Regions from separate parts of the Ruegeria sp. CL3 genome, predicted to be linked through region 2. Evidence: riboswitches for the same ligand, from Rfam matches in the RefSeq annotation. Region 2 holds a riboswitch; each other region holds the start of a gene.
What was found. A riboswitch is a leader RNA that binds a small molecule or an ion and turns the genes downstream of it on or off. The one in region 2 is predicted to bind cobalamin.
Positions count from the first base shown of each region.

Region 1: it holds a riboswitch for cobalamin, as region 2 does, so the genes downstream of both, ACR0NO_RS11905 (DUF1636 domain-containing protein) here and ACR0NO_RS04110 (aromatic ring-hydroxylating oxygenase subunit alpha) in region 2, are expected to answer to the same signal.
Region 3: it holds a riboswitch for cobalamin, as region 2 does, so the genes downstream of both, ACR0NO_RS07725 (DUF4198 domain-containing protein) here and ACR0NO_RS04110 (aromatic ring-hydroxylating oxygenase subunit alpha) in region 2, are expected to answer to the same signal.

Region 1 is NZ_JBQFPT010000007.1:65,052-68,321, reverse strand. Features, by position in the region: gene ACR0NO_RS11915 (hypothetical protein) at 1-398, opposite strand, end outside; gene ACR0NO_RS11910 (NAD(P)-dependent oxidoreductase) at 557-1,627, opposite strand; cobalamin riboswitch at 1,654-1,857, shown strand; gene ACR0NO_RS11905 (DUF1636 domain-containing protein) at 1,941-2,321, shown strand; gene cobW (cobalamin biosynthesis protein CobW) at 2,318-3,270, shown strand, end outside.
Region 2 is NZ_JBQFPT010000002.1:358,317-361,586, forward strand. Features, by position in the region: gene ACR0NO_RS04105 (FAD-binding oxidoreductase) at 1-341, opposite strand, end outside; gene ACR0NO_RS04110 (aromatic ring-hydroxylating oxygenase subunit alpha) at 347-1,618, opposite strand; cobalamin riboswitch at 1,683-1,886, opposite strand; gene ACR0NO_RS04115 (GNAT family N-acetyltransferase) at 2,004-2,525, opposite strand; gene ACR0NO_RS04120 (type I glutamate--ammonia ligase) at 2,640-3,270, opposite strand, start outside.
Region 3 is NZ_JBQFPT010000004.1:255,621-258,890, forward strand. Features, by position in the region: gene fabB (beta-ketoacyl-ACP synthase I) at 1-45, shown strand, start outside; gene ACR0NO_RS07710 (enoyl-ACP reductase FabI) at 51-842, shown strand; gene ACR0NO_RS07715 (hypothetical protein) at 902-1,081, shown strand; gene ACR0NO_RS07720 (FKBP-type peptidyl-prolyl cis-trans isomerase) at 1,094-1,522, opposite strand; cobalamin riboswitch at 1,772-1,973, shown strand; gene ACR0NO_RS07725 (DUF4198 domain-containing protein) at 2,103-2,888, shown strand; gene cbiM (cobalt transporter CbiM) at 2,895-3,270, shown strand, end outside.

The DNA of each region.
Region 1 (3,270 bases), on a different contig from region 2:
TCTTTTCCTCCCAGATGGAACCCGCTGTCGCCATCGCGCTTAAGACCGATTTCAAACGCCGCCTTGGCGCTTTCGGTCTCCCGCCTTATCGCTTGAAAAATCTGCCGCACGTCTTCCGGTGAGTACTCATAGTGACTCCGATTCGATAGCTTTGAAATCGAACGAAGCATCGATATTGCCTTCGTCACGCGCGCTTCCGCTAAACGCTGAAATCGATCCGACTTTGTTTCCATATCTGATCCATAACTGCTCGTGACGATCAAGATGATATGATCTGCTACGCAATTCAAGGCGTTTGTTGTAATAATCGCAAAATACGATGATATTTTCAATTTGCTATACACTGTGTTCAGCAATTGGAAACAGAACGACACTCGGAAATTGAGTGATGGAATCATGTACACATTTTTGTACACGGACTATAATTTGTGTTCTTTACCATTATTTTAATACATTTTTTTTGATATACACCTATTGCAAATCCGTGTACACCGGTTCGATTCCGGTACTCGCCTCCACATCCCCTTCCTCTAAATACCGCCTCCGGAAATCAGTTTCAGGAGGAACGCCCCTGAGGCACAACCTCGTACCCTGGTTCTTCCGGCTCATCGTCTTGCATTTCCGTAGGAAAACCCGGTGCGCGGATGTCCAAACCCGTGGCCTCTTCAAGGCGTTTGATGATGTTTGGCGACAGCTCACGCTCGCCAAACCGGGCGATGCCATCCTCAAATATCTTGATCATCACCGGATTGATTTCCAGCGGAACACCGGCGCGGTCGGCGACGTCCTGAAACAGGCCGATATCCTTTTTCACCAAATCCATCGTAAACGAAATATCGCGCGAACCGTTCAGGATCACCTGGCTTTCGGTTTCGTGCACGAACGATGTCCCCGACGAGATTTTGATGGCCTCATAGGTGGTGTTCAAATCCATCCCGGCGGCCTTGGCGGTGACCAACGCTTCAGCACAAGTGATTAGGTTGGCCGTGGCTAGATAATTGGTCAGTACCTTCAGAACCGAGGCCGAGCCGAGCTCTCCGGTGTGCAGAACGCGCCGCCCCATGGTGGTCAGGAAAGGCAAAATACGCTCGAACGTATCGCGATCGCAGCCAGCGAAGATTGAGATATTGCCCGTCGCCGCGCGGTGACAGCCACCCGAAACAGGGCAATCGACTGCGGCCCCTCCGCGCTCCAGAACCAATGCCCCCAATCGCTTGACCTCAGCCTCGTCGGTGGTGGACATCTCCATCCAAATCTTACCTGGACCAACCTCTGGCAACATCTCTTGCATCACCGCGTCCGAGGCCGCTGGCGACGGCAGGCAGGTTATCACGGCATCGCAATCGCGCATCATCTGGGCCGGGTTTTTAGCCGCTTTGGCCCCCTGCGCGACAAAACCCTCAACCAGATCGGAACTCAGGTCATGAACCGTCAGGTCGATTCCATTGCGCAGCAATGACCCTGACAGCTTGCCGCCCACATTCCCAAGCCCGATAAAACCTACTTTCATGGATTTCGCCTCCGTTTGCGATTTGAGGCCATGCGACCATGCATCAGCGCCCTGTTCATGCCGCCTAGCGACGCTGGCAGGTCGCTTTTCAACGTGCCGCAGCGGTCTGAGCTGCATCGCGCTTGACAAGCTGCGGGTGCGTGCCGCATGAGCCTCATGTTGGTGTCTGTGAGAACAGATGAAAAGGGAATGCGTCAACGGGTTTTCCGCCAAACGCAGCCGCCCCCGCGACCGTGACCGGAGAGGGTGCCCAAGCCACTGGCGCAAAGCCGGGAAGGCGGGACATCCGACAGAGGACGCCTCTGACATCCGCAAGCCGGGAGACCTGCCAGCGCCCGAAGATGAAACCGGACGGGGTGTTCCGGTGTCGGGTCAAGGGACCCGCATGAAACCCCGTCCCCCACGATGAGGATTTGGGGGGATGAGAGACATGACCGAGACCGCTCCGGTCGAATTGCTGGTTTGCACCACCTGTCGTCGCGGGCTGCCCGTTGAAGACGACGCGAAACGCCCCGGCACCCTGTTGCACAAGGCGCTTGAACAGGCGGAGCTGCCGGAAGGGATTACCCTTAAAGCCGTGGAATGCTTGTCGAACTGCAACGAGGGCTGTTCCATCGTGCTGCGCGGCGGCCCGGATCGCTGGACCTTCGTCTATGAGCACCTGAACGAAACCGACCATGTCGACGTGATCGTTGACGGCGCCACCAAGTACCTCGCGACCGAGGACGGCTTGGTCAAATGGCGTGAGCGCCCTGAACATTTCCGCAAAAACTGCGCAGCCCGCATTCCCCCGATTGGAGCCCTGAAATGAGCAACTTGGAAAAACTCCCCGTCACCGTGATCACTGGCTTCTTGGGCTCGGGCAAGACGACTCTGGTTAAACACCTGATGCAGAACCCGCAGGGCAAGCGTCTGGCCGTTGTGGTCAACGAATTTGGAGATGTTGGCGTCGATGGCGACATCCTGAAATCCTGCGCCATCCCCGATTGCCCGGCGGAAAACATCATGGAACTGGCGAACGGTTGTATCTGCTGCACCGTGGCCGACGACTTCATCCCGACTATCGAAGCCCTGATGGCGCTGGAGCCGCGCCCTGATCACATACTGATCGAAACTTCCGGCCTCGCCCTGCCTAAGCCGCTGCTGAAGGCGTTCGACTGGCCCGATATCCGATCGAAAATCACCGTCGATGGCGTGATCGCGCTGGCCGATGCCGAGGCTGTCGCCGCTGGTCGCTTTGCGCCGAATGTCGAAGCCGTGGACGCTCAGCGCCTGGCCGATGACTCGATCGACCATGAAACGCCCTTGTCCGAGGTGTTCGAGGATCAGATTTCCTGCGCCGACATCATCCTGCTGACCAAGCCTGATCTGGCCGGTCCCGAAGGCGTGGCCGAAGCGAAAAAGATCATCGCCGCCGAGGCCCCTCGCCCGCTACCCGTTGTCGAAGTGGCCGAAGGCGCCGTGGACGTCCGCGTTGTTCTTGGTCTGGAAGCGGCTGCTGAAGATGACATGGACGCCCGTCCATCGCATCACGACGGTCACCACGATCACGAGCATGACGATTTCGAAAGTATCATCGTTGATCTGCCGGAACAGTCCGACCCTGCCGATCTGGTCGCCAAGATCGAACGTCTGGCCAATGAGCTGAACATCCTGCGCGTCAAAGGCTATGCCGCTGTTCAAGGCAAACCGATGCGCCTGCTGGTGCAGGCCGTTGGTGCCCGTGTGCGTCATCAATACGATCGCCCGTGGGGACCCGG
Region 2 (3,270 bases):
AGGCCCGCCGGGCCAATCGCCCGCATCCGCATACCTGGCTGCAGATTGTTCAGCATCCAGCGAGTGCCGATGCTGTCCGGTTGCGCCTTGGCCGTAATCGTGATGGACCGTGGACGCGATGGGGATGACGATATCGTATAGGTCCGATGCACAACGCCTCCCGGCTGCCCCGGCGCCGGAATCTCGAGCGTTAGGAACTGACCTGGATGGTAGGCAAACAAGGCTCCGGAAGGGGCGCGGAACGTAAAGCTGGCGGTGTTTGGCGTCTCGGGCACGACCGAGACGCATTCCAGCGTCTCGTCATCCTGCCAGACCGAGGCAACAGCGTTCAGATCTTTCATCTCCGTCACTCCGCCGCCATCGTGTCAGGTGCAAGGTGACGCGCCAGAGTGCTGCAATACCAATCGGTGAATTGCAGAACACCGGATTCCTGGACCCCCGAATACGGTCCCGGCACATAGGCAGGGCTGTTGATGCCCATTTGGTTGTCTTCCACCACGCGGCGATCTTCATCATTGGTGGCCATCCAGACCTCGGTCAGGCGCTTGACGTCATAGTCGACCCCTTCGACCGCATCTTTGTTGACCAGCCATTTCGTGGTGACTTCGGTTTCGGTCGGGCTGACCGGAGTGACTCGGAAGACAATCGAGTGATCGGCCAGGAAGTGGTTCCATGTGCTGGGATAGTGGAATTTCAGCAACGTCCCAGCATCGGCAAAGGGCGCGCGGCCCAGAAAGCGGCGCGCCGCAGATTTGCCGTCCAGAGTATAGCTTTCCGCCCCTTCCTTCAGCGGCATCCGCGCCAGTCGGTATTGCCCGTCATCATGCAGATAGAACTGCGACGGCATTCCCGCAGCCTCGCAACGGTCGAAGTGAGTTTGCATGAAGGCCGGGGTTTCACCCCCTTCGATACCGGTTACTGAGGGATCATCAGGGAAGGTCCGGCACAGCGAAGGGTGATTGCCACCGCAGTGATAGCACTCGCGGTTGTTTTCCCAAACCAGCTTCCAGTTACCCTTTTCGATGATTGTGCTTTCAAAGGCGACCTTGGCGTTGCTTAGATCATGCGGCTCCAGATAGGGCCGTGTTCTATTGGCGAAAGTGTCGAAATCGGGCGCTTCGTCCGCAAGACAGATATAGATCAGCCCGGCCAGTTCACGGCAGTGAACGGTTTTCAGCCCGTGTTGATTGGGGTCGAAATCAGGCCCCATATCACGCGCCCACAGCAATGAGCCGTCAAGCTCATAGGTCCACTGGTGATAGGGGCAGACCAGTTTGGGCGAGTTCCCCTTGGCCGCTTTGCAGATGATTGACCCGCGATGGCGGCAGGTATTGTGGAAGGCCCGGATCTGGTTGTCCGCGCCGCGCACGATGATCACGCGGTATGCGCCCACAGTGTAGGTCACATAGTCGCCTGTTTTCACCAGTTCACATGCCGGAATGGCAAATAGCCAGTCGCGGTAATGGATGGCCTCAAGATCGGCCTGAAAGACATCTGGATCGGTGTAGAACGCCTGCTCAAGGGCATAGGCCGGGTTTCGACGCGCCAACAGGCTTTGAACGTTGCTCACTTCTGGCTCTCCTGCCGCGCCCCGCGGCTTAGCTTGGGCAGATGACATAAGAGGCCAGGCCGGAGCCGTGCGAGGATCACGTCCGAAACTCGTGCCCCCACCGCCACCCGCGGTTTGACATATATGCAAGGCTGGTTTCCGGACTTGAAAGGGGCTTGCGCCCGGTTTCGACACCTTCCCGGGATCCTCGTCCCAGTGGTCACCTGTCGAACCTGACCTTCCTTACCGTTGCGGGGGCAGCGCCGGAATTGCACCGGCTTCCCAATTCTCTGCCGCCTGAGAATCAAACAGCAGCACCTCACATGCGCAACCTACTCGGGGATGGATTCGTGGCTGAAAGCCTTGCGACATTTCCAGAAACAAAACAGACATGGCCAGCAAAAATGGAGGCCTGAAACAGGGCTGTATTTTGAGGCAAGGATAAAAACAAAATTTACCCGTGTTGCGATGTGTCCCACAAATGCGCATGCATGAAGGGCGCAATCGAACGTGTCTTGCCCCCCAGCTTTTCAACCAATCTTGCAGTGAGCTCAAACACCATCCATGCCTCGGGGATCGTCAGAAGGTCAGGATATGGCGTCTCTTTGTCGGTCGGCACAAACCCGAATAAGGGATAGAATGTCGGCACGCCCAACACGAAGACAGCGTCTGTTCCAATGGACCTCAAGTGGTTGATGCTGGTCTCCATCATCTCTCTGCCAACACCTAGGCCTTGATGCTCGGGCGAGACACCGCAGGGCGCCAGAAGATAGCATTTAACGTCCGGGTGATCCTGGAAGACAAACGGGGTGAACATGACATTGCCCGCGATCTGCCCCTCACGCCTTACGCTGATTGAAATCGTTTCCGGATGCTCAAGGAGATCTTCGGCGAGTTGAGCGATTTCTTCACCTTCTGCTTCGCCAAAAGCCAGCCTATGCACATTCAAGATGGCATCGGTTTCTGAACGGTTCATGATCCATCCCTATCCTGAGCTAAACAGCCTGCGCCGCGTCATACTGCGCGAGATTGCCCGACCGACGCTCCAGAGGTTGCATTCGACGAGCTTCCGCAAGACCAGCCGCTCAGGTCAATATGTTTCTTCGTACAATCGGCAGCGTGCGTCTGTGTCCAGATGTGCGGTTGTCGCGATCTCGGATTGTTTGTGGGCTTGGTATAGCTCGGCGAAGCCTTCGGGGAACCAGCCGGTCACAACCGGGTTGGAAACGAACCGGTCGAGCGCATCTTCCAAAGTCTGAGGCAAGCGCACCAGCCCCCTTTGGTTCAGTTCTTCGACGTCCAACAGCGAAAGATCTTCCTCGGTTGGAATGGGCGCGGGTAGCCCATCTTCGATCCCTTGTGTCCCAGCCATGACAACCGCCGCAAGTGCCAGATGAGGCGAAGCTGCAGCATCCGCCGCACGGTATTCGATGTTGAACTGCCCCGCGATCGAGGCGGGGTCTTTTGCAGTTACAGGACAAATCCGCAAGGAAGCCTCGCGATCGCGGAAACCCAGATTGTTGAAAGCAGCAGACCAACGATGCGGTGTCAGGCGTTCATACGAGATCACCGAAGGCGCTGTCAGAGCCAGGATCGCATCCAGATATTTCAGAACTCCGGCGGCAAAGGCACTCGTCAGATCCGACATGCCGCAGGGGCCGTCTTCGGCGTAGGTCAGCGGCGCGCCCTGATCATCCACAAAGCTCATATGGATGTGGACC
Region 3 (3,270 bases), on a different contig from region 2:
GGCGGCACGAACGGATCCATGATCCTGTCAAAGTATAACGGGTGAACGAGATGTCGGATGTTCTAAAAGGGAAACGCGGCCTGATCATGGGTGTCGCCAATGACCGGTCGATTGCCTGGGGTATCTCGAAGGCTATGCACGAAGCGGGGGCTGAACTGGCCTTCACCTATCAGGGCGATGCGTTCGGAAAGCGTCTGCAGCCATTGGCAGAAAGCCTTGGCAGCGATTTCATGGTGGATGCAGATGTCACCGATGACGCCTCGCTGGACCGCGCTTTTGGCGAGTTGGGCGAACGCTGGCCCACCATCGACTTTGTCGTCCACGCAATCGCCTATTCGGACAAGAACGAGCTGACAGGCCGGTTTCTGAACACAACAAGGGCCAATTTCAAGCACTCGATGGATGTGTCAGCCTACTCGTTCATCGAGGTCGCCCGCCGCGCCTATCCGCTGATGAAGGACAATGGTGGCTCACTGCTGACGCTGACCTACCAGGGCTCGAATCGTGTGGTTCCGAACTACAACGTCATGGGCGTTGCCAAGGCCGCGCTGGAATCGGCGACCCGCTATCTGGCCAACGACCTCGGCCCCGAGGGCATCCGCGTGAACGCAATCTCGCCCGGTCCGATGAAAACCCTGGCCGGGGCTGCAATTGGCGGAGCGCGCAAGACCTACAAGTTCTGCGACCAAAATGCGCCGATGCGCTCGAACGCTACGCTGGAGGCCGTTGGCGGCACAGCGGTTTACCTGACCTCGGACGCGGGGGCCTGCACCTCGGGTGAGATCATCCGGGTGGATGGCGGTTTCCACGTGCTTGGAATGCCACAGCCGGATTTCATGTGACCATATCTTTCCCTGACGCCGCCAAGATTTGACCATCTTTCGGCGTCAGGGATATGGGCATGAGCAAAACCGACCAGATTCTTGCCAGCAATGCGCGTGGCACCCAGACAAAACGGAAGACGGGGTTCCTAAGCCCCCGCGCCCGTGTTCTGCTTTTGACGCTGACCACATTGCTGGTGTTGTTCGTATTCTTCACGCAACCGCAGGTCCGCGCAGCGCTTGACGGGCTTTGGGGCTAAAACCCCAAGCTTTTAGTTCACCGAGACAACCTCGATATCGAAAATCAAATCCTGCCCGGCCAGCGGGTGATTGGCGTCCAGCGTCACCGTGGCCTCGTTCGCCTCGACAACCGTTACCGGCAGCGCCTGACCGTCCGGGGTCTGCATCTGCAGCTGGGTTCCCGGCTCTAGTGGGATGTCATCCGGAATACCCTCACGCGGGATATCCTGCCGCATCGCCGGGTTGATCGGGCCATAGGCGTCGACACAGGCAATCTCGACCCGCTTCTTGTCGCCGACAGCCAATCCTGGCATCGCGCTATCGAGACCCGGGATAATCTGGCCCGAACCGACAACGAACTCCAACGGATCGCGCCCGTCCGAGCTGTCAAAGACGGTCTCGTCCAGCAGCGTGCCGGTATAGTGGATGCGAACGGTGTCGCCTTGTTTGATCTCGGACATTGGGCCTCCGGGGCTTGTGGGGAATTGGGCGCCGAACACAAGCGCGCTACGCCGGAGTCTGACGCGGCGCAGGATGCATGCATCTGATTCTGATGTCCAGATTGCGGTGCAGGCATGCGCACCCTCTTGTCGTCGCTTACACGCGCGCCTTCAATACCAAGCGGGCAGAACAGGAACATCCGATCCTATCGACAAGATGTTATCGCTACAGTCTTAAATAGAGATTGACCGGTGATGGGAATCTCTGCCATCAGCGTCCTCATGTCCGGTTCCGGGTTCGCCCGGAGAAAAGGGAATGCGGTGCGGGGAATTCAAATCCACCCAATGCCGCAACTGCCCCCGCAACTGTAGGCGGAGAGCAGGGCTGACACGCCACTGGGTTCCACCCGGGAAGGCCAGCCCCATGCTTTGACCCGCAAGTCAGGAGACCTGCCGGACATGCACCCTCGGAAGGGGTGTGTCACCGATGCCGGGGTGTGCATTGGGCCGATACCCTCATTTTGGGTACGTGGTCCCGATCTCCCCGATGTCAAAAAAGAAAGCGTGCCGGGGTTGGCACGAAGGACGAAGGAAAGACCTTGTGAAGAAACTATTTTGCACGGCTGCGGCTGCGCTGGCGATTCCAGCGATGGCGCACGCACATTTTCTGCTGGAATACACCACCGACACGCTGATCGAGGCGCCGGGCGACGTGCCGGTCAAGCTGATCTTCTGGCACCCGTTTGAAAACGGCCATGTCATGGATCTGGAAAAGCCGCAGGAATTCTACGTGATCCACAATGGCGAAAAGACCGACCTGCTGGACACGCTGGAGCCCATCCGGTTTTCGAGCCCCGAAAACGAAGGCGCGGCCTTACAGGGATCTGTTCCGGTCAAGCGTTCGGGCGACTACGTGATGGTCACGGTGCCTCAGCCCTATTACGAAGAGGCCGAGGATATCTATATCCAACAGATCACGAAGGCGTTCCTGAACCGCAACGAACTGCCGACCGACTGGATGAACCCCGCGGGTCTGGCGACCGAGATCGTGCCTCTGAACAAGCCCTACAACATCATCGCAGGCTCGACCTTCACCGGTCAGGTTCTGGCAAATGGCGAACCGGTTGCCGGCGCTGAGATCGAGATCGAATACATGGCCGCCAAGCCCAGCTTTGACAGCCAAGCCTCGTCCGAGCCTACCGTTTCGCCGATGCCGGGTGGTGCTGTTGTCGCAATTTCTGACGCCAATGGCTATTTTTCCTTCGGTGTGCCGAAAGCTGGTTACTGGGGCTTTGCCGCCCTCGGTGCTGGTCCTGAAACCGAACATGAAGGCAAAGAGCTGAGCCAGGACGCGGTGATTTGGATCCGCGCCTGGGACATGGAGTAACCCCCGATGCACATCGTCGACGGAGCCCTGTCCAACCCGGTCGTCATCGGCGGAGCCGTTGCCGCCGCTGGTGGGGTCGCAATGGGCCTCAGGTCGCTGGATCTGGACCGCATCCCCACAGCAGGGGTGCTGGCGGCCAGTTTCTTCGTGGCCTCGCTGATCCATGTTCCGATCGGGCCGTCGTCGGTGCATCTGATCCTCAACGGTCTAGCCGGGCTTCTGCTCGGCTGGGCTGCCTTCCCGGCCTTGTTTGTGGGCCTGCTCCTTCAAGCCGTTTTCTTCGGCTTCGGCGGGCTGACGGTGCTGGGGATCAACGCGCTTAACATCGCTTTTCCGGCCGTTCTGGCGGGGCTGCTGTTCCGGCCTCTGATTGGGCGTGGTT